2 regions of the Stenotrophomonas sp. 22DLJC03 genome follow, and region 1 is predicted to be linked to the other one. Evidence: riboswitches for the same ligand, from Rfam matches in the RefSeq annotation. Region 1 holds a riboswitch; the other holds the start of a gene.
What was found. Region 1 has a riboswitch for glycine ahead of AC13GA_RS12785 (trimeric intracellular cation channel family protein). Riboswitches for the same ligand answer to the same signal wherever they lie in the genome.
Positions count from the first base shown of each region.

Region 2: linked by a shared signal. The riboswitch ahead of gcvP (aminomethyl-transferring glycine dehydrogenase) and the one ahead of AC13GA_RS12785 (trimeric intracellular cation channel family protein) in region 1 are both predicted to bind glycine.

Region 1 is NZ_JBSPUG010000003.1:460,872-470,423, forward strand. It holds gene AC13GA_RS12775 (multidrug efflux RND transporter permease subunit) at 1-1,782, opposite strand, end outside; gene AC13GA_RS12780 (MdtA/MuxA family multidrug efflux RND transporter periplasmic adaptor subunit) at 1,779-2,945, opposite strand; gene AC13GA_RS12785 (trimeric intracellular cation channel family protein) at 3,230-3,847, opposite strand; glycine riboswitch at 3,932-4,035, opposite strand; glycine riboswitch at 4,049-4,138, opposite strand; gene AC13GA_RS12790 (GIY-YIG nuclease family protein) at 4,179-4,436, shown strand; gene AC13GA_RS12795 (nuclear transport factor 2 family protein) at 4,509-4,940, shown strand; gene AC13GA_RS12800 (NAD(P)/FAD-dependent oxidoreductase) at 4,982-6,262, opposite strand; gene AC13GA_RS12805 (NYN domain-containing protein) at 6,385-7,164, shown strand; gene AC13GA_RS12810 (glutathione S-transferase family protein) at 7,289-7,909, shown strand; gene AC13GA_RS12815 (primosomal protein N') at 7,999-9,552, opposite strand, start outside.
Region 2 is NZ_JBSPUG010000002.1:1,239-10,790, reverse strand. It holds gene AC13GA_RS05915 (phosphoethanolamine transferase) at 1-1,418, shown strand, start outside; gene AC13GA_RS05910 (M2 family metallopeptidase) at 1,954-3,918, shown strand; gene AC13GA_RS05905 (hypothetical protein) at 4,038-4,430, opposite strand; gene AC13GA_RS05900 (siderophore-interacting protein) at 4,501-5,397, opposite strand; gene AC13GA_RS05895 (multidrug effflux MFS transporter) at 5,540-6,766, opposite strand; glycine riboswitch at 7,065-7,167, shown strand; gene gcvP (aminomethyl-transferring glycine dehydrogenase) at 7,230-9,552, shown strand, end outside.

The sequences.
Region 1 (9,552 bases):
CTGCTGGCGCTCGCGCATGGCCTGGAACGAGATAGCCTGTGGCGCCTCGCTGATGCCTTGCACCAGGCCGGCATCCTGCACCGGGAAGAAACCCTTGGGCACGGCGAAGTACAGCGCTACGGTCAGTGCCAGCGTCGCCACCGTGGCCAGCAGCATCAGCGGCTGGCGCTGCAGCACCCAGCGCAGCTGGCGGTCGTAAAGGGTGATGACGCGGTCGAAGACATCTTGTTTTGGGGTCGGAGCCCTGGCTGGATCCGACCCCTGGGCCGGGGTCAGATCCCCGTGGGGCTCTGACCCCTTCGCATGCGGCTTCAGGAAGCGCGCGCACAGCATCGGCGTCAGCGTCAGCGAGACCAGCAGCGAGATGCCGATGGCTACCGCCAGCGTCACCGCGAACTCATGGAACAGCGCGCCCACCAGGTCGGCCATGAACAGCAGCGGGATCAGTACCGCGATCAGCGAGACCGTCAAGGAGACCAGAGTGAAGCCGATTTCCGCTGCACCCCTGAGCGCCGCCTCGCGGGGGCTTTCGCCGTCCTCCAGATGGCGGGCGATGTTCTCCAGCATCACGATGGCGTCGTCCACCACGAAGCCGGTGGCGATGGTCAGTGCCATCAGCGTGAGGTTGTTGAGCGAATAGCCGGCCAGCAGCATCACCGAGAAGGTGCCGACCAGCGACAGCGGCACTGCAACGCTGGGAATCAGTGTGGCCGGCAGATTGCGCAGGAACACCCAGGTGACCAGCACCACCAGCGCGATGGCCAGCACCAGTTCCTTCTGCACGCCGCGCACCGACGCGCGGATCGATTCGGTGCGGTCACTCAGCACGTCCATCTGCACGCCGGCCGGCAGCGTGGCCTGCAGCTGCGGCAGCAATGCTCGCACCTGCTCGACCACGGCGATCACGTTGGCACCGGGCTGGCGCTGGATGTTCACCAGAACTGCCGGCGTAGTGCCGCTCCAGGCGGCCAGCTGCCGGTTCTCAGCGCCATCGCTGATGGTGGCCACATCGCCCAGCCGCAGTGGCGCGCCGTCATGCCAGGCCAGTACCAGCGCGCGGTATTCGGCCACGCTGCGCATCTGATCGTTGGCGTCGAGCATCACCGCTCGGATCGGGCCATCGAAGCTGCCCTTGGGCAGGTTGACGTTGGCCGCAGCAATCGCGGTACGGATGTGGTCCATGCCCAGGCCGTTGGCGGCCAGTGCCGCTGGATTGACCTGGATGCGCACCGCAGGGCGCTGGCCGCCGGCCAGGCTGACCAGCCCGACGCCGGGCAGCTGCGCCAGACGCTGGGCAATGCGCGTATCGACCAGATCGTGCACCTGCGGCAGCGACAGTCCCTGCGAGGTCACCGCCAATGTCAGGATCGGTGTGTCGGCCGGGTTGACCTTGCGGTACACCGGCGGTACCGGCAGGTCTCCGGGAAGGAAGCTGCCTGCCGCGTTGATGGCGGCCTGCACGTCCTGCTCGGCCACGCCCAGCGACACCTCCAGCCCGAACTGCAGGGTAATGACCGAGGCGCCGCCGGAACTGGTCGACGACAGTTGTTTCAGACCGGGAATCTGCCCGAGCTGGCGTTCCAGCGGCGCGGTGATGGTGCGTGTGGTCAGTTCCGGGCTGGCCCCCGGATACAGCGTTGTGATCTGGATGATCGGATAGTCGACCTGCGGCAGCGCTGCCACCGGCAGCAGGCGGTAGGCCAGTACACCGGACAGCAGCAACGCCACCATCAGGAGAGTCGTTGCGACCGGGCGCAGGATGAACGGGCGCGAGAGATTCATGCGCCGGCCTTGATCGCGGCCTCCTCGGTGATGATCTCCACCGCCGTGCCGTCTTCCAGCCCGTCGATGCCTTCGATCACCACCTGGTCGCCGGCCACCAGTCCGGAGCGCACGGCCACGCGTCCATCGTCGGCCGGACCGAGCACCACGTTGCGGCGCTGTGCCTTGTTGTCCTTGTCGACGATATGCACGTAGTTGCCCTGGCTGCCGAACTGCACGGCGGCATCGGGAATCAGCAGCGCGCGCTGCTCGCCCAGTTGCAGGCGGACGTTGACGAACTGGTTGGGGAACAGCGCCAGATCGTGGTTGTCGAAGTGCGCACGCAGTTTCAGCGTGCCAGTGGCGGTATCGATGCGGTTGTCGACACTGGACAGCGCGCCACTGGCAAGCTGCCGGCCTTCTTCGCGGTCCCAGGTTTCCACTGCCAGCGCCGGTTGCACCTGCACGGCATCGAGCAGCGCCGGCAGCTCGGGTTCGGGCACGGTGAACAGAACGCTGATCGGTGCGGTCTGTGCCAGCGTCACCAGGCCTTCGGCATCGCTGGCGCGTACCAGGTTGCCCACGTCCAACCGGCGCAGCCCGACGCGGCCACTGACCGGTGCGGTGATGCGGGTGTACTGCAGCTGCAGGCGCGCCTCGTCAACAGACGCCTGATCGCTGAGGCGGCGGCCCTGCAGCTGGCGCACCTTGCTCTGCTGGTCGCTCAGTTCCTGCCCGGACACGTAGTTCTGCTTCTGCAGTTCGCGGTAGCGCTGCAGCTGGCGCTCGGCGTTCTCCAGCTCGGCCAGGTTCTGTTGCTGGGTGCCCTTGGCCTGCGCCAGCTTCACTTCATACGGGCGCGGGTCGATCTGCGCCAGCAGATCGCCGGCCTTCACCTGCTGGCCTTCCTGGAAATGCAGTCGCAGCAGTTCGCCGTCCACGCGGCTGCGTACCACCACGCTGTGCAGCGGCGTGACCGTACCGACCGCCTTCAGGCGCAGCACCAGCGGCTCGGCGCTGGCGCGGGCGATGCGCACGGGTACCGTCTTGCCGGGTGCATCGTCGCCGGCACCGGCCTCCGTGCGTGGCCAGAACCCCCACAGCAGGCCGCCGGCAAGGGCAACGCCCAGCACGATCAGCAACGGGCGGGCACGACGGAAGCGGGAGTTTTCGGCGACAGACATGGGGCATCCTGCGCCCTGCGCGCGCAGGGACATGCGGGCCCGTCGGTGCGTTCACGGCACCACGGGCAGCGGGGAGGGAGTGTCTGGCGGGGCCGCGGGCGCGGCGTGGCTGGATGCCGTCGCGGCAGCGACGGGGCGACAATGGTAGCCAATCACCCCGGCCAATGCCGCATGACCAACGTCATGCAACGCAATCGGTAGTGCCGGCCGCTGGCCTGCAACCGGCTGGAATCTGCGGGCGTGTGCCGTGTTTCCGGCCAGCGGCCGGCACTACCATCAAGCAATCAATGCACTTCGTCGTGATAGACGAACTTCGGCATTTCCCAGCGGTAGTGGATCGCCAGCAGGCGCAGCGCGAAGCCGCCGCCCAGGCAGCACAGGATCGCGGTAGCGTCGGCCACGCCCCAGTGCAGCAGCAACAGGTAGGCCGCGCCGGTCAGCAGCGCGATGATCGCGTACAGCTCTTTCTGGAAGATCAGCGGCACCTCGTTGCAGAGGATGTCGCGCAGCACGCCGCCGAAGGCGCCTGTCAGCATGCCGGCAATCAGCACGATCGGCATGGCATGGCCGGCCTCACGTGCGATCGAGCAGCCGATCAGGGTGAAGGCGATCAGGCCCAGGCCATCGAGCACCAGGAAGGTGCGGCGGAAGTGGTGCATCCAGCGTGCGACCCAGGTGGCGATCAGCGCCGCACACACGGTGAAGCCCAGGTACTCGGGATGCTTCACCCAGCCCAGCGGATAGTGGCCGAGCAGGATGTCGCGCAGTGATCCGCCGCCGAGGGCGGTGACGCAGGCGATCATGACCACACCGAACAGGTCCATGCGGCGGCGGCCGGCGGACAGCGCGCCGGTCATGGCTTCGGCGGAAATAGCGATCAGGTAGATGATGGACAACAGCATGGGACAGGCTCCGGGCGCGGTGGGGCCGGCCATGCGCCACTATCGCCATTGCCTGCGCAATGACGGGATGACGATGACCGGTGCCGCTCCCGCTGTCCTTTTGCCTGAGAGTTCAGCGGCATGGGCCGCGTGCCCCTTCGGCGGATCGTCCCGGGCGTGCCCGGTGACCTCTCTCCAGCTCGGCGAGTCGAATGCATGGTTGGTGGGATTCCAGCCCACCGGCCTGAGCGATCATGGGAGCCTGCGCCTTCGGCGGGCGCCAGCGCGGCGCCTCTCTCCTGCATTCGGGCGCCAGTATATCCGCTGCAGTGCATCACGGCATAATCCGGGCATGGCACCGTCCCTCCGCCCGTGGTTCCTGTACCTGCTCGAATGCCGCGATGGCAGCTACTACGCCGGCATCAGCACCGACGTGGACGCGCGTTTCGCTGCCCACCAGGCCGGAAAGGGCGCGCGTTACACCCGGTCGCGGCCACCACTGCGGGTCCTGGCGGTGCGCGAGTACCCGGACCGAGCAGCGGCCTCACGTGCCGAATGGGAGCTCAAGCGGCAGCCGCGCGAACGCAAACTGGCCTGGCTGTTGCAGTAGATCCACGCCATGCGTGGATGGGGCGCATCCGGCCATGCCATGATCGCCCAGCCTTCAGCGCTGGAGACCCGGATGTCCACCGTTGCCCTGTTGTTCGCACTTTCCGCAGCAGCAAGCCCTGCCGCCGACGCCGCCACGATCGCAGCCATCGAAGCCACCTGCCATGACTACGTGGATGGCCAGCTGGAGGCCGACCCGCAGCGTGTCGCCCGTTCCCTGCACCCGGACCTGGCCAAACGTGCGGTGCTCGGTGATACACCGGACGAACGCCTGGGCCTGCGCCGGATGTCGAAGGAAGAACTGGTCTCGCTGACGAAGCAGGGCGCGCTGAAGACCCCGAAAGATCAATGGGATCGCCGCTGCACGGTGCTGGACGTGACCGGCAACGCGGCCTCGGTGCGGCTGGAAACGCCGTGGTTCGTCGACTACTTCCACATGGGGCGCTTCGACCAGCGCTGGGTGATCGTCAACGCGATGTGGTACCCGAAGCCGAAGGCGCCGTGAGCCGAGCATGGGCTCGGCTCTACAGGAACATGCGTGCGGCCCTAGCGCCTCGGCCGCCGGTCTTCCTGATCATCACCGAAGATGATGCGCGCGCTGCGCTGGTAGCTCCAGTACGCCACGGCCCAGTTCAGCAGCACCACGATGCGGTTGCGGAAACCGATCAGGAAGAACACGTGCGCGGCCAGCCAGAACCACCAGGCGAGGATGCCCGAGAGCTGCAGCCTGCCCAGGTGCACGATTGCAGCCATGCGGCCGATGGTGGCGAGGTTGCCGAAGTCGGCGTACTTGAAGGGACCTGGCGCCGGCTTGTCGTGCAGGCGCGCGCGGAGCACCTCGGCCACGTACTTGCCCATCTGCTTGGCGGCGGGCGCAACGCCGGGTACCGGCTTGCCGTTGGCCTGGTTCAGCACGGCCAGATCGCCGGCCACGAACAGCTCCGGATGGCCAGGCAGTGTCAGGTCTGGTTGCACCTGCACGCGGCCGGCGCGGTCCAGCGGCACGTCCAGTGTACGCGCCAGTGGTGAAGCAGCCACACCGGCGGCCCAGACCACGGTGCGCGCCGGCACGAACTGATCACCGAGCTTGAAGCCCTGGCTGTCGATGTCGCTCACCGGGGTACCGGTCAACACTTCCACGCCCAGTTTTTCCAGCTGCCGGCGCGCCTTCAGCGAAAGCACTTCCGGGAACGAGGACAGCACGCGCGGCCCGGCCTCGACCAGCCGCACCTTGGCGCTGGCCGGGTCGATGTGGCGGAACTCGTTGCGCAGCGTATGCCGTGCGATCTCTGCCAGGGTGCCGGCCAGTTCAACACCGGTGGGGCCACCGCCGACCACGGCGAAGCTCAGCCACGCCGCCTTCTTCGCCGGGTCCGGTTCGGCCTCGGCACGTTCGAACGCCAGCAGCAGCTTGCGGCGCAGCGCGATGGCATCGTCCAGGGTCTTCAGGCCGGGGGCATCATCGGCCCACTGGTCGTTGCCGAAGTAGGCGTGGGTGGCGCCCGTGGCCAGCAGCAGGGTGTCGTAGTCCAGCGTGCTGCCATCGGCCATGCGGATCTGTCGAGCCTGCTTGTCGATGGTGACCACTTCGCCGAGACGGACTTCCACATTGCGCTGGTGGCCGAGGATGTGGCGCAGCGGTGCGGCGATATCCGGCGCGGACAGGCCGGCGGTGGCCACCTGGTACAGCAGCGGCTGGAACAGATGGTGGTTGCGGCGGTCGACCAGGGTGATGCGTATGCGCTCGCGGGCCAGGGCACGGGTGGCCCAGAGACCGGCAAAACCGCCGCCGACAACAACCAGGTGGGGAACGCGCTCGCGACTCATCGACTCACTCCAGTGGGGGCATGGGGGAAGCGCTTGGCATCTTCGCACGGCAGGCGGTTGTCACGTCAGCGCCTGCGCGGATCGGCGATACTCGGGTTCAGGCAACCGCCCGCGAGGAATCCATGAGCGAACCGGAAAAGCGCATCGCCCTGTTGATCGACGCCGACAATGCGCCGGCATCGAAAATCGACGAAGTCCTGGCCGAAGTCGCCCGCTACGGCGTGGCCAACGTTCGCCGTGCCTATGGCAACTGGAAGAGCCCACGGTTGAAGGGATGGGAGGCGGTGCTGCACGAGTACGCGATCCGTCCGATCCAGCAGTTCGCCTACAGCAAGGGCAAGAATGCTTCGGACATGGCGATGGTGATCGATGCCATGGACCTGCTGTACGCGCGCAATCTGGATGGCTTCGCCATCGTGTCCAGCGATGCCGATTTCACCCCGATGGTGATGCGCCTGCTGACCGATGGCGTGAAGGTCTATGGCTTCGGCGAAAAGAAGACGCCGGAGCCGTTCGTCAACGCATGCTCGAAGTTCACCTATCTGGAAGCGCTGGGGCAGACTCATGCCAGCGTGCAGGATGCGGAACAGTCATCGAACGAACAGGCACCGAACGAGCCGGTGGCCAACGACGATGCGCGTCCGCGCAAGAGCGGCGCGGAAATGCGCAGCGATACGCGTCTGGTGAAGATGCTGCGACGTGCGGTGTCCTCGGCCGAGGGCGAGGATGGCTGGTCGCACCTGGGCCCGGTCGGCAGCCAGATCGGCAACCAGGCCTCGTTCGACCCGCGCAACTACGGTTACGGCAAGCTCAGCGACCTGCTGGCCGCGATTGGCCTGTTCGAGCTGAAAAAGGACGGCAAGTCCTCCTACGTGCGCGCGCTGCCGAAGAAGAACCGGTAGCGCCAGAAGAACCGGTAGCGCCGGGCCATGCCCGGCGGGTGCGCGAGGGAGTCATGCCACTCGCACATCCGCATGCCGATCAGGCGTATCGTTGCCGCTCGCATTGCCAGCAAGGAAAACCCGCATGTTGAAGATCTGGGGCCGTCGCAATTCCAGCAACGTCCGCAAGGTGCTGTGGTGCGCCGAGGAGATCGGCCTGCCGTATGAGTCCATCGAAGTCGGTGGCAGCCACGGCGGCACGCAGACGCCGGAATACCAGGCGATGAATCCCAACAGCCTGGTGCCGGTGATCGAGGACCACGGCCTGCCGCTGTGGGAATCGAACGCCATCGTGCGCTACCTGAGCGCGCGTTACGCGCTGGGCACGCTGTACGCCGAGGACCCGATGGAACGCGCCCAGGCCGAGAAGTGGATGGACTGGAGCACTTCGCGGATGGCGCCGCTGTACACCGACCTGATCTGGGGCATCATGCGCACCGCCCCGGCGGACCGCGACGAAGCACGGATCAACGCCGCCATCGTGCGTGCCGGTGACTACCTGGCGATGGCTGACGCCACGCTGGCCAGGCAGCCGTGGCTGTCGGGCGAGACGTTCGCGATGGGCGATATCCCGCTGGGTTCGCTGATCTACGCGTGGTTCGAACTGCCGATCCAGCGCCCGGAACTGCCGCACCTGGCCGACTGGTACGCGCGCCTGCGCGAACGCCCGGCGTACCAGCGCGGCGTGATGTCGCCGCTGACGTAAGCGGAAACGGTAGCGCCGGGCCATGCCCGGCGGACGCGGTGCGCGCAGAAATCCGCCGGGCATGGCCCGGCGCTACCGTCCGCGTGCCCTCAATACAGATCCGTCGGATCCACGTCCAGCGACCAGCGCACCTTGCGTGCTTCCGGCAGCGCGTACAACTGCGGCACCAAGTGCGAAAGCACGCCATGCAACGGCGGCCGCTGCAGCGCAGACAGCAGCAGCTGGGTGCGCTGGTAGCCGGCGCGGCGCGGCATCGGCGCCGGCATCGGCCCGTAGGCCTCGACCGCGTTCTGTTCGCCCAGCAACTGCCGCGCGGCCAGCAGGAAGGCATTGGCGTGCTCCACCTGCTGGGCTTCGGCACGCATCAGCGCCAGATGTGCGAACGGTGGGAATCCAGCCGCCTCGCGCTGGTTCAACTCGGCCTGCGCGAACGGGTGGTAGCCGCCGCTCACCAGCGTTTCCAGCAACGGATGCCCGGGATGGTGGGTCTGCAGCCAGACTTCGCCGGGATCGCGTGCGCGGCCGGCGCGGCCAGCGACCTGGATCAGCTGCTGTGCCAGTTTTTCACTGGCACGGAAGTCGGCCGAGAACAGCCCTTCGTCGATGCCCACCACCACCACCAGAGTCAGCTTGGGCAGGTCGTGGCCCTTGGCCAGGATCTGCGTGCCGACCAGGATGCCGGGCTGATCGCCCAGTTTCGCCAGCTGCTGTTCCAGCGCGTCGCGTCGCGAGGTGGTGCCGCGGTCGATGCGCACCACCGGGAATTCGGCGAAGGCCGCAGTGAGGTGCTCTTCCAGGCGTTCGGTGCCGATACCCTGCGGCTGCAGCGCCAGGCTGCCGCAGGCCGGGCAGGCCAGCGGTGCCGGTTGCCGCGCACCGCAGTGGTGGCATTGCAGGCGACGGCCGCCACCATGCACGGTCATCGGAGCATCGCAGCGGTTGCAGGGCGCGGTCCAGCCGCAGTCATGACACAGCAGCACCGGCGCGTAACCGCGGCGGTTCTTGAATACCAGCACCTGCTGGCCGCGCTTGAGATGCTCGCCGATGCCGGCCAGTACGTCGGCCGACAAACCGTCATGCAGCGGCCGTTTGCGTACATCCAGGATGCGCACGCGCGGTGGCCGTGCGTCGCCGGCACGCTGCTTCAGGCGCAGGTGGGTGTAGCGCCCGGCATAGGCGTTGTGCAGGGTTTCCAGCGACGGCGTGGCGCTGCCCAGCAGCACCGGGATGCCCAATGCCTTGGCCCGCACCAGAGCGAAATCGCGAGCGTGATAGCGGATGCCGTCCTGCTGCTTGTAGCTGCCGTCGTGTTCCTCGTCGACGATCAGCAGGCCGGCTTGCGGCAATGGCGTGAACACCGCCGAGCGGGTGCCGACGATGACCCGAGCTTCACCGCGAGAGGCGGCCGCCCAGACGCGTGCGCGCTCGTTGTCGTTCAAGCCCGAATGCAGCGCGTGCACGGCGATGCCGAGACGGCCGCGAAAGCGTGCCAGGGTCTGCGGAGTCAGGCCGATTTCCGGCACCAGCACCAGCGCCTGCTTGCCCTGTGCCAGGCAATGGATGATCGCCTGCAGGTACACCTCGGTCTTGCCGCTGCCGGTCACGCCATCCAGCAGGAACGGCTGGAAACCCTCGGTGGCGTT
Region 2 (9,552 bases), on a different contig from region 1:
TGGTCTGGCGCTGGAACGCCAAGGTGGTGATCAGCGTGCTGCTGTTGGTGACCGCGTTCGCTGCGCATTACATGAGCCGCTACCACATCTATCTGGATGCGGACATGCTGCGCAATGTGCTGGCGACCGATCCCAAGGAAAGCCGCGAGCTGATGACGGTGTCGCTGCTGTGGCCGGTATTGCTGCTGGCAGTGCTGCCGATGGTGGTGCTGTGGCGCGTGCAGCTGCGCCGCCGCAGCTGGGGCCGCAGCCTGTTGTGGCGCATCGGCTTCCTGGTGGTGGCGGCGGTGACCGCACTCGGCGGTGCGCTGATTTCGTTCCAGGATGTTTCGGCACTGATGCGCAACCAGCGCGAAGTGCGTTACCTGGCCACCCCGGCCAACGTACTGCTCGGCCTGCCGCGTGCACTGCGCGGCGACAACCCGGTGCAGCGCGCACCGAAGCTTCCGATCGGCACCGACGCCAAGGCCACCCCACGCGCAGCAGCCAGCAAGCCGCGCCTGCTGGTGATCGTCATGGGCGAGACCGTGCGTGCGCAGAACTGGGGCCTCAACGGCGGGCGCAACACCACCCCGGAACTGGCACAGGCCAGCGTGGTCAATTTCCCCGACATGCATTCGTGCGGCACCAGCACCGAAGTCTCACTGCCGTGTCTGTTCTCGCCGTGGGGCCGCCACGACTACGACGAGAAGAAGATCCGCGCACACCAGTCGCTGCTGCACGTATTGAACCGCGCCGGCATCGCCCCGTTGTGGCGTGACAACCAGTCCGGCTGCAAGGGCGTGTGCGAGGGCCTGGACTTCCAGTCGCTGTCCGACGCGACCACACCGGGCCTGTGTGCCGATGGCCGCTGCATGGACGAGATCCTGTTGCAGGATCTGGCCGCCCAGGTACGTGCGAAACCGGGCGACCGGGTGGTGGTGCTGCATCAGCTGGGCAACCATGGCCCGGCCTACTTCGAGCGCTACCCACCGGCGTTCCGACGCTTCACCCCGACCTGCGACACCCGTGACATCGGCCGCTGCTCGCGCGAAGAAATCACCAACAGCTACGACAACGCCGTGTTGTACACCGATCACTTCCTGACCAGGACCATCGGCACGTTGCAGGGCATGCAGGACTACGACTCGGCGATGATCTACCTGTCCGACCATGGCGAGTCGTTGGGCGAGAAGGGCCTGTTCCTGCACGGCGTGCCTTACGCGATCGCCCCGGCCGAACAGACCCGGGTGCCGATGACGATGTGGTTCTCGCAGGGCTTCGCCAGCAGCCGCGGATTGAACCTGCAGTGCCTGCGCACACGTTCGGCAGCGTATACCGACCACGACAACCTGTTCCCGTCGGTGCTGGGTCTGATGCAGGTGAAGACATCGCTGTACGAGCGCGACCGCGACGTGTTCGCCAACTGCGAGAGTTAGGGTTTGTCGGCAGGGCTGCGCCCTGCACCCGCAGAGGCAACGGCAACGGCCGAAGCAACAGCAACAGCGGGGTTCCTGTGGGTAGGCGGGGTGGGTCCGGTGGCGGGAGACGCCGTGAACCCATCCATGGGGGCTTGGCCGCGGCATCCATGCCGCGGACACTCCCGCCACCGGACCCACCCCGCCTTCGACAGATTTCCGCTGCTGTTGGTGGGTGCCGACCGTTGGTCGGCACGGGGTCGGATCCGAATTTGAGTCTCGATTTCTGACAGGTCTCATCCACGCATGGCGTGGATCTACTGCCATCACCGAATTGCGTCTGGGGCAAAGCCCCCTGAGTCAGGGGGGCGGCCGCGAAGCGGCGGGGGTCTGGGAGCTGGTAAGTGGGGCCCGCGTTTCGCGCAGCGAAGCGTGGGAGCGACAGCGCGCATGCGATGTCGCGGTCCCAGGGCGCCGCCCGGCCGACTTCCGCCACTTGCGGTGGCAACGCCTGCCCACTAGCCTTCGGCGGTCGTTCACCACCCAAGGACCGCCCGTGAAACACCGTCATCTCCTGCTGGCCTCGGCAATCGCCGCCGCCACGCTGGCCCTGGCCGCCTGCAAGAAGGAAGCTGCGCCAGGCACCGACACCGCCAGCAGCAGCGCCCCGGCCGGCGAAACCGCCGACCAGTTCGTGGCCCGCATCAATGCCGAATTCAAGGCCGCCTACCCGGAGATGACCTCGGCGCAGTGGCTGTCCTCCACCTACATCAACAGTGATTCGGAACGCATCGCGGCCAAGGCCAACGAGCGCTCACTGACCCAGCTCAACAGCTGGATCGAACAGGCCGCCAAGTTCGATGGCAAGCCGATGAGCGAGGACAGCAAGCGCGCGATCCACCTGCTGAAGCTGATGTCCTCGATGCCGGCACCCCGTGACCCGGCCAAGCTGGCAGAACTGACCCAGATCGCCACCCGCATGGAAGGCAGCTACGGTGCCGGCAAGTACTGCACCGATGCCAACGATCCGAACTCCTGCCGCCAGCTGGGCGAGCTGGAGCAGGTGCTGGCGCGCAGCCGCGATTACGACAAGCAGCTCGACGCATGGCAGGGCTGGCACAGCACCACCAAGAGCATGCGCGGCGACTACCAGAAGTTTGTCGGCCTGGTGAACGAAGGTGCCAAGGGCATGGGCTTCACCGATGCCGGGCAGATGTGGCGCAGCGGCTACGACATGCCGCCGGAGCAGATCGGCCCGGAAACCGACCGCCTGTGGGAGCAGGTCAAGCCGATGTACGAGCAGCTGCATTGCTATGCACGCGGCAAGCTGGACAAGACCTACGGCAAGGACAAGGCCGAAGTGGGCAACGGCCTGATCGCGGCGCATCTGCTGGGCAACATGTGGCAGCAGGACTGGTCGAACCTGTGGGACCAGCTGGAACCGTACCCGGGTGCCGGCAGCCTGGACATCACCGCTGCGCTTGAAAAGCAGTACCAGACCAACCTTAGCGCGGCGCTGGCCAAGGCCGGCAAGGATGCCAACGTAGCGGCGCAGTACAAGGCGCAGCGCGAGGCCGAACTGCGCACCGCCAAGCAGATGACCGAGCGCGCGCAGGACTTCTACGTGTCGCTGGGCATGCCGTCGCTGCCGCAGTCCTACTGGGAAAAAACCCAGTTCATCAAGCCCGATGACCGCGATGTGGTCTGCCACGCCAGCGCTTGGGACATGAACATGGAAGGCGACGTGCGCACCAAGATGTGCATCAAGCCGAACGAAGAGAACTTCACCACCATCTACCACGAGCTGGGCCACATCTATTACGACCTGGCCTACAACCCGCTGCCGCCGCTGTTCCAGGGCGGTGCCAACGATGGCTTCCATGAAGCAATCGGCGACACCATCGTGCTGGCGATGACGCCCAAGTACCTCAGCTCGATCGGCCTGGTCGATGCGCCGACCGAAAGCCGCGAGGCGGTCATCAACAACCAGATGCGCATGGCTCTTTCGGGTGTGTCGTTCCTGCCGTTCGGGCTGATGATCGACCGCTGGCGCTGGGGTGTGTTCGATGGCTCCATCACCGCCGACAACTACAACAAGGCGTGGTGGGACCTGAAGGCCAAGTACCAGGGCGTGGCCCCAGCCAGCACCCGCGGCGAAGAGTTCTTCGATCCGGGCGCGAAGTACCACGTACCGGGCAACACTCCGTACACCCGCTACTTCCTGGCGCGCATCCTGCAGTTCCAGTTCTACAAGGGCCTGTGCGATGCCTCCGGCTACAAGGGCCCACTGCATGAGTGCACCTTCTACGGCAACAAGGAAGCTGGCCAGAAGTACTGGGCGATGCTGAGCAAGGGTGCCAGCCAGCCGTGGCAGGCCACGCTGAAGGAACTGACCGGCACCGACAAGCTCGATGCCGGCCCGATGATCGAGTACTTCAGCCCGGTCAACGAATGGCTGAAGCAGCAGAACGAAGGCCAGATGTGCGGCTGGCAGGCCAACGCGGCCCCGGCGGCGAAATGAAAAAAGGGGCGGATCCGCGAGGATCCGCCCCTTTCTGGTAGTGCCGGCCGCTGTCCGGCAACTACGCGATGAAGACCCAACGGGCAGCCGGCCAGCGGCCGGCTCTACCGAAATGCTTGTCAGCTGTTCTTCTTCGCGGCCATCGCTGCGGCCAGCTCGGCCTTGAATTCCTCGAAGGTCTGGCCCTTTTCCTTCGCTTCGGCCTGCGCAGCATCACGCAGTGCATCCGAGTACACCAGGCGCACCGGCGTGCCGTTGCGTTCGTGCAGTTCGCCGGCCTGCATGATCAAGGCCAGCACCTGGGCAGCACTCTCGCTCTGGCCGGCGATGCGGCCATCCATGCCCAGCACCCATTCGCCATCGCGCCGGACGATACCGGCCAGCAGCGTGCGCTGCGGGTCGCGCAGTTCGGCATGCGGCTCCACCGGCGAGGCCTGCGCGGCTGCCTTGTTGGCGGCCTGCTTTTCCTGGCGACGGCGCTGGTCGCGGCGGATCTTGGAGCTGGTGGACATGATGCGGTACCGCTGCGAGGGGGGCGCAAGGATAACGCACCCCGCCCGCAGCACCGCTTCACGCCACCGCTCAGTCCAGCACTTTGCCGTGCCGCCAGTAGCCCATGAAGGTGATGGCGCGGCGGTCCAGCCCGCAGTCACGCACCAGATGGCGGCGGATCGCCATGACCGCACCCGCCTCGCCGGCCACCCAGGCATACAGCGGTCCGGCCACGCTGGCATCGGCCTGCTCCCACAGGATCTGCGCGTCGACATCGATCTCTTCCAGCGCATCGCCGGCAGCCACGCTCGAGGTCGCTGCCAGCCGTTCCTGGACCGCCTGCAGCAGCGGCTGGCCATAGGCGGCCTGCCCACGCGGCAACCACACCAGCTCGGCGGTGCCCGGCGCTTTCAACGGCACCGCGTCGCCGGCCTGGGCCACTTCCAGCAATGCCAGCGTGCGCGGCGGATCAGGCATGGCCGCCAGTTCCTCCAGGATGCCCGCCACCGCAGGCAACGCCGTCTCATCGGCCACCAGCAGTACCTGGCCGACACCGGCCGGCGGCTTCCATTCCCAACCTTCGCTGCTGTCGGCACAGTCGGCATCGGGGGCCAGCAGCACGACACGGTCACCCGGCCGCGCATGCATGGCCCAGCGCGAAGCGGGCCCGGTCACGCCGTGGATGACGAAATCAACGTCGACCTCGCCCTGCTCGGCACGCAGCTGGCGGATGGTGTAGGTGCGCATCGGCGGCCGCAGCTCATCAGGCAGGGCCCGGTAGCGCGGATACCAGTCCTCGCCGCTGGGCACCTGTGGCACCTCCTGGCCGGGCAAGGGGAAGAACACCTTGATCCGCTGGTCCGGGCCTTCGGTCTTCATCCGCGCCACGTCGGCACCGGTGAACACCATGCGGTCCAGGGAAGGGGAAAGAACGCGGCGCTCCTTCAGCGCCACCTCGAACAGGCGGTAGGTCTGCTGTGCAGCCATGGGGGTACCTCATGCGACGACATCGGATTGGCTGGCTGTCGTGCATCCACGCACCGGCTGGCTGGAATGCCCAGCCTAGTCCGGTTGTCCGCGGCTGCAAGGATGTGCCGGCATCCCCGCCAACCCTACCCCTGCACGCTGCTCAATGGCCCGTGCAGGCTGCCTGCGCCGCGCGCTCGCGCTGGTGTTCCCAGTACCAGAACACGAAGCCGGCGCCGAAGAACGCGGCCTGGCCCAGCGCCAGGTGCAGCGGGCTGGCGCTGAGCAGCGGCGACACTACGCCAGCCACCACGGTGCTGATCATCAGCTGCACGAACGCCTGCAGCGACGAGGCCAGGCCGCGCTGGTGCGGGTACATGTCCAGCACCGCCAGCGCCAGGATCGGGAAGATCAGCGCCATGCCCATGCCGCCCAGGAAGATCGGCATCACCGCCCACGGCAGTGCGAACTGCGGTGCCAGGCCGACGTAGCCGATGTTCAGCAGCACCGACAGCGCGCACAGGCCGAAACCGATGGCGACCTGTCGCGTAGGGCTGCTGTGCCCGGCCATGCGCCCGGACAGGAACGAGCCGGTGGTCATGCCGCCGATGGTGGGAATGAACAGCCAGGCGAAGCCGCCCTCGCCCAGGTGCAGGTGCTGCATCACGAACACCGGCGCCGAGGAGATGTACAGGAACACGCCACCGAAGCCGATGCTGCCGGCCAGCGCCAGGCGCAGGAAACGCGGATTGAAGCCGATGCGCACGTAGTCGCGCAGCAGCACGCGCGGTGACAACGGCACGCGCGCCTCGACCGGATGGGTTTCCGGCAGGTAGCGTGCAGTGGCCGCCAGCAGCACCAGCGCGAACACCACCAGGAACCAGAAGATCAACGGCCAGCCAGCGCCGCTGAGCAGGATCCAGCCACCGATGATCGGGGCGATGGCCGGGGCGATACCGAACAGCATCGACACCTGGCTCATCAGCCGCTGCGCGTCGTGGCCGTGGTACAGATCGCGGATCACCGCGCGGCCGACGATCATGCCCACGCCGGCGGACAGGCCCTGCAGTGCGCGGAACGCCAGCAGCGTGGTCAGGTCGGTAGACAATGCACAGCCCACCGAGGCGCCGACGAATATCACCAGACCGCCGAGGATCACCCGCTTGCGGCCCCAGGCGTCGGACAGCGGTCCATGGGCCAGGCTCATCAGGCCGTAGAACAGCAGGTACACGCTGATGGTCTGCTGCACCGCCACTTCGTCCACCGCCAGGCGCTGGGCCAGCTGCGGGAACGCCGGGAAGATGGTGTCGATCGAGAACGGACCGAACATGGCCAGGCCAGCAAGCAGCAGGGCCATGCGGCGGGTGGAAGGAGCAACAGCGGCGGTCATGGAGAGGCGTCCGGCAGGGCCATGCGCGGCACGCACGGCGGGCGCCAGTCCCCTGAAACAGGGACAGCGCCAGATGAATTCGGGTATCCGCCCATCATAGGTGGGGATTGCGCCCCGCGCCATGCACGGATGCACAAAACGCACGGCCGGGCCATCGGCCATTCAGGCGCAGCGGCGCCTCCCGGGAGCGGCCGGCCGGCGCGCAACGGGCTATAATCGGCGGGCAACACGGTGGGAGAAGCGGAACACCGCTGCCGAAGGCGCAACGCCCGTAATCGCTCAGGCCCGATACCACCCGTAACAGAACTCTGGAGAGACCGGTTCAATCCGGCGCCGAAGGGGCAAGAAGCAGCGGTCCGCCGCGCTTTCAAACTCTCAGGCAAAAGGACAGAGGGGCGCCCCGCAGACCGCCGACCGGCGGCTTGTGCCCGTGCGTGTGCCCTTTCCTGACGGATCCTTCGCCATGTCCCAGAACACCCCTTCCCTGCGTGAGCTCGAGCATCATTCGGCCTTCGTCGAGCGCCACATCGGCCCCAACGATGCCGAGATCGCGCAGATGCTCGGCGTCATCGGCCACGCCTCGCTGGATGCGATGACCGATGCCATTGTGCCGGCCAAGATCAAGTCGCCGGCACCGCTGGCGCTGCCGGAGTCGATCACCGAAGTGCAGGCGCTGGCGAAGATCCGCGCGATCGCCGACAAGAACACCGTACTGCGCAGCTTCATCGGCCAGGGCTACTACGGCACCCACACGCCGAACGTGATCCTGCGCAACATCCTGGAAAACCCGGCCTGGTACACCGCCTACACCCCGTACCAGGCGGAAATCTCGCAGGGCCGCATGGAAGCGCTGATCAACTTCCAGACCCTGTGCGCCGACCTGACCGGCATGGAAATCGCCAACGCCTCGCTGCTGGACGAAGCGACCGCCGCCGCCGAAGCGATGACCCTGGCCAAGCGCTCGGCCAAGTCGAAGTCGGACACCTTCTTCGTGCACGACGCCGTACACCCGCAGACGCTGGAACTGCTGCGCACCCGCGCCGAACCGATGGGCATCGTGCTGCGCGTGGGCACCCCGGCCGAAGCGCTGGAAGCAGAAGCCTTCGGCCTGCTGCTGCAGTACCCGGACACCTTCGGCCAGGTGGGCGACTACAAGGCACTGGTCGATGCCGTGCACGCGCGCGGCGGCCTGGTGGCCGTGGCCACCGACCTGCTGGCACTGACCCTGCTGGCTGCCCCGGGCGAATGGGGTGCGGACATCGTGGTCGGCAACAGCCAGCGTTTCGGCGTGCCGTTCGGCTTCGGTGGCCCGCATGCTGCGTTCATGGCCTGCCGTGACGCCTACAAGCGTTCGATGCCGGGCCGCCTGATCGGCGTCTCGATCGACGCACAGGGCAACCCGGCCTACCGCCTGACCCTGCAGACCCGCGAACAGCACATCCGCCGCGAGAAGGCCACCTCCAACATCTGCACCGCACAGGTGCTGCTGGCGGTGATGGCCTCGATGTATGCCGTCTACCACGGTCCGGAAGGCCTGACCCGCATCGCGCGCCGCACCCACCGCCTGGCTTCGATCCTGGCTGCGGCACTGCGCAAGGCCGGCGTGCAGGTCGGTGGTGACTTCTTCGACACCCTGCATGTCACCGGCGTGCACGCCGATGAGATCCACGCCAAGGCCCGTGCCGCCGGTTACAACCTGCGTGCGATCGACAGCGACTCGGTCGGCATCAGCCTGGACGAAACCACCACCCGCGCCGACATCGTGGCCGTGGCTGCCGTGTTCGGTGCCTCGCTGGACGTGGACGCACTGGATGCCAGCACCGCCGACGCACTGCCGGCCGGCCTGCTGCGCCAGTCTGAATTCCTGACCCACCCGGTGTTCAACACCCACCACAGCGAGCACGAGCTGCTGCGCTACCTGCGCTCGCTGGCCGACAAGGACCTGGCGATGGACCGCACGATGATCCCGCTGGGCTCGTGCACCATGAAGCTCAACGCCACCGCCGAGATGATTCCGGTGACCTGGCCGGAGTTCTCGCAGATCCATCCGCTGGTGCCGGCCGACCAGGCGCTGGGCTACAAGGAACTGATCGACTCGCTGGAAGCGATGCTGGTCGAATGCACCGGCTACGACGCAGTGAGCCTGCAGCCGAACTCCGGCGCGCAGGGCGAGTATGCCGGCCTGCTGGCGATCCGTGCCTACCACCGTTCGCGCGGCGAAGACCATCGTGACATCTGCCTTATCCCTGACTCGGCGCACGGCACCAACCCGGCCTCGGCGCAGATGTGCGGCATGAAGGTGGTGGTGACCAAGACCGACGCCAACGGCAACGTCGACGTCGAGGACATCCGCCTCAACGCCGAGAAGTACAGCGACCGCCTGGCCGCGATCATGATGACCTACCCGTCCACGCACGGCGTGTTCGAGGAAGAAGTGGTGGAGATCTGCGAGATCATCCACAAGCACGGCGGCCAGGTGTACACCGACGGTGCCAACATGAACGCCTTGGTCGGCGTGGCCAAGCCGGGCAAGTGGGGTTCGGACGTTTCCCACCTGAACCTGCACAAGACCTTCTGCATCCCGCACGGCGGCGGCGGCCCGGGCGTTGGCCCGTGTGCGGTCAAGGAGCACCTGGCGCCGTTCCTGCCGGGCAAGCTGGGGGACAACGGCCCGGTCGGCATGGTCAGCGCGGCCAGCTTCGGCAGCGCCTCGATCCTGCCGATCAGCTGGATGTACATCGCGATGATGGGCCGCGACGGCCTGCGCAAGGCCACTCAGGTTGCGC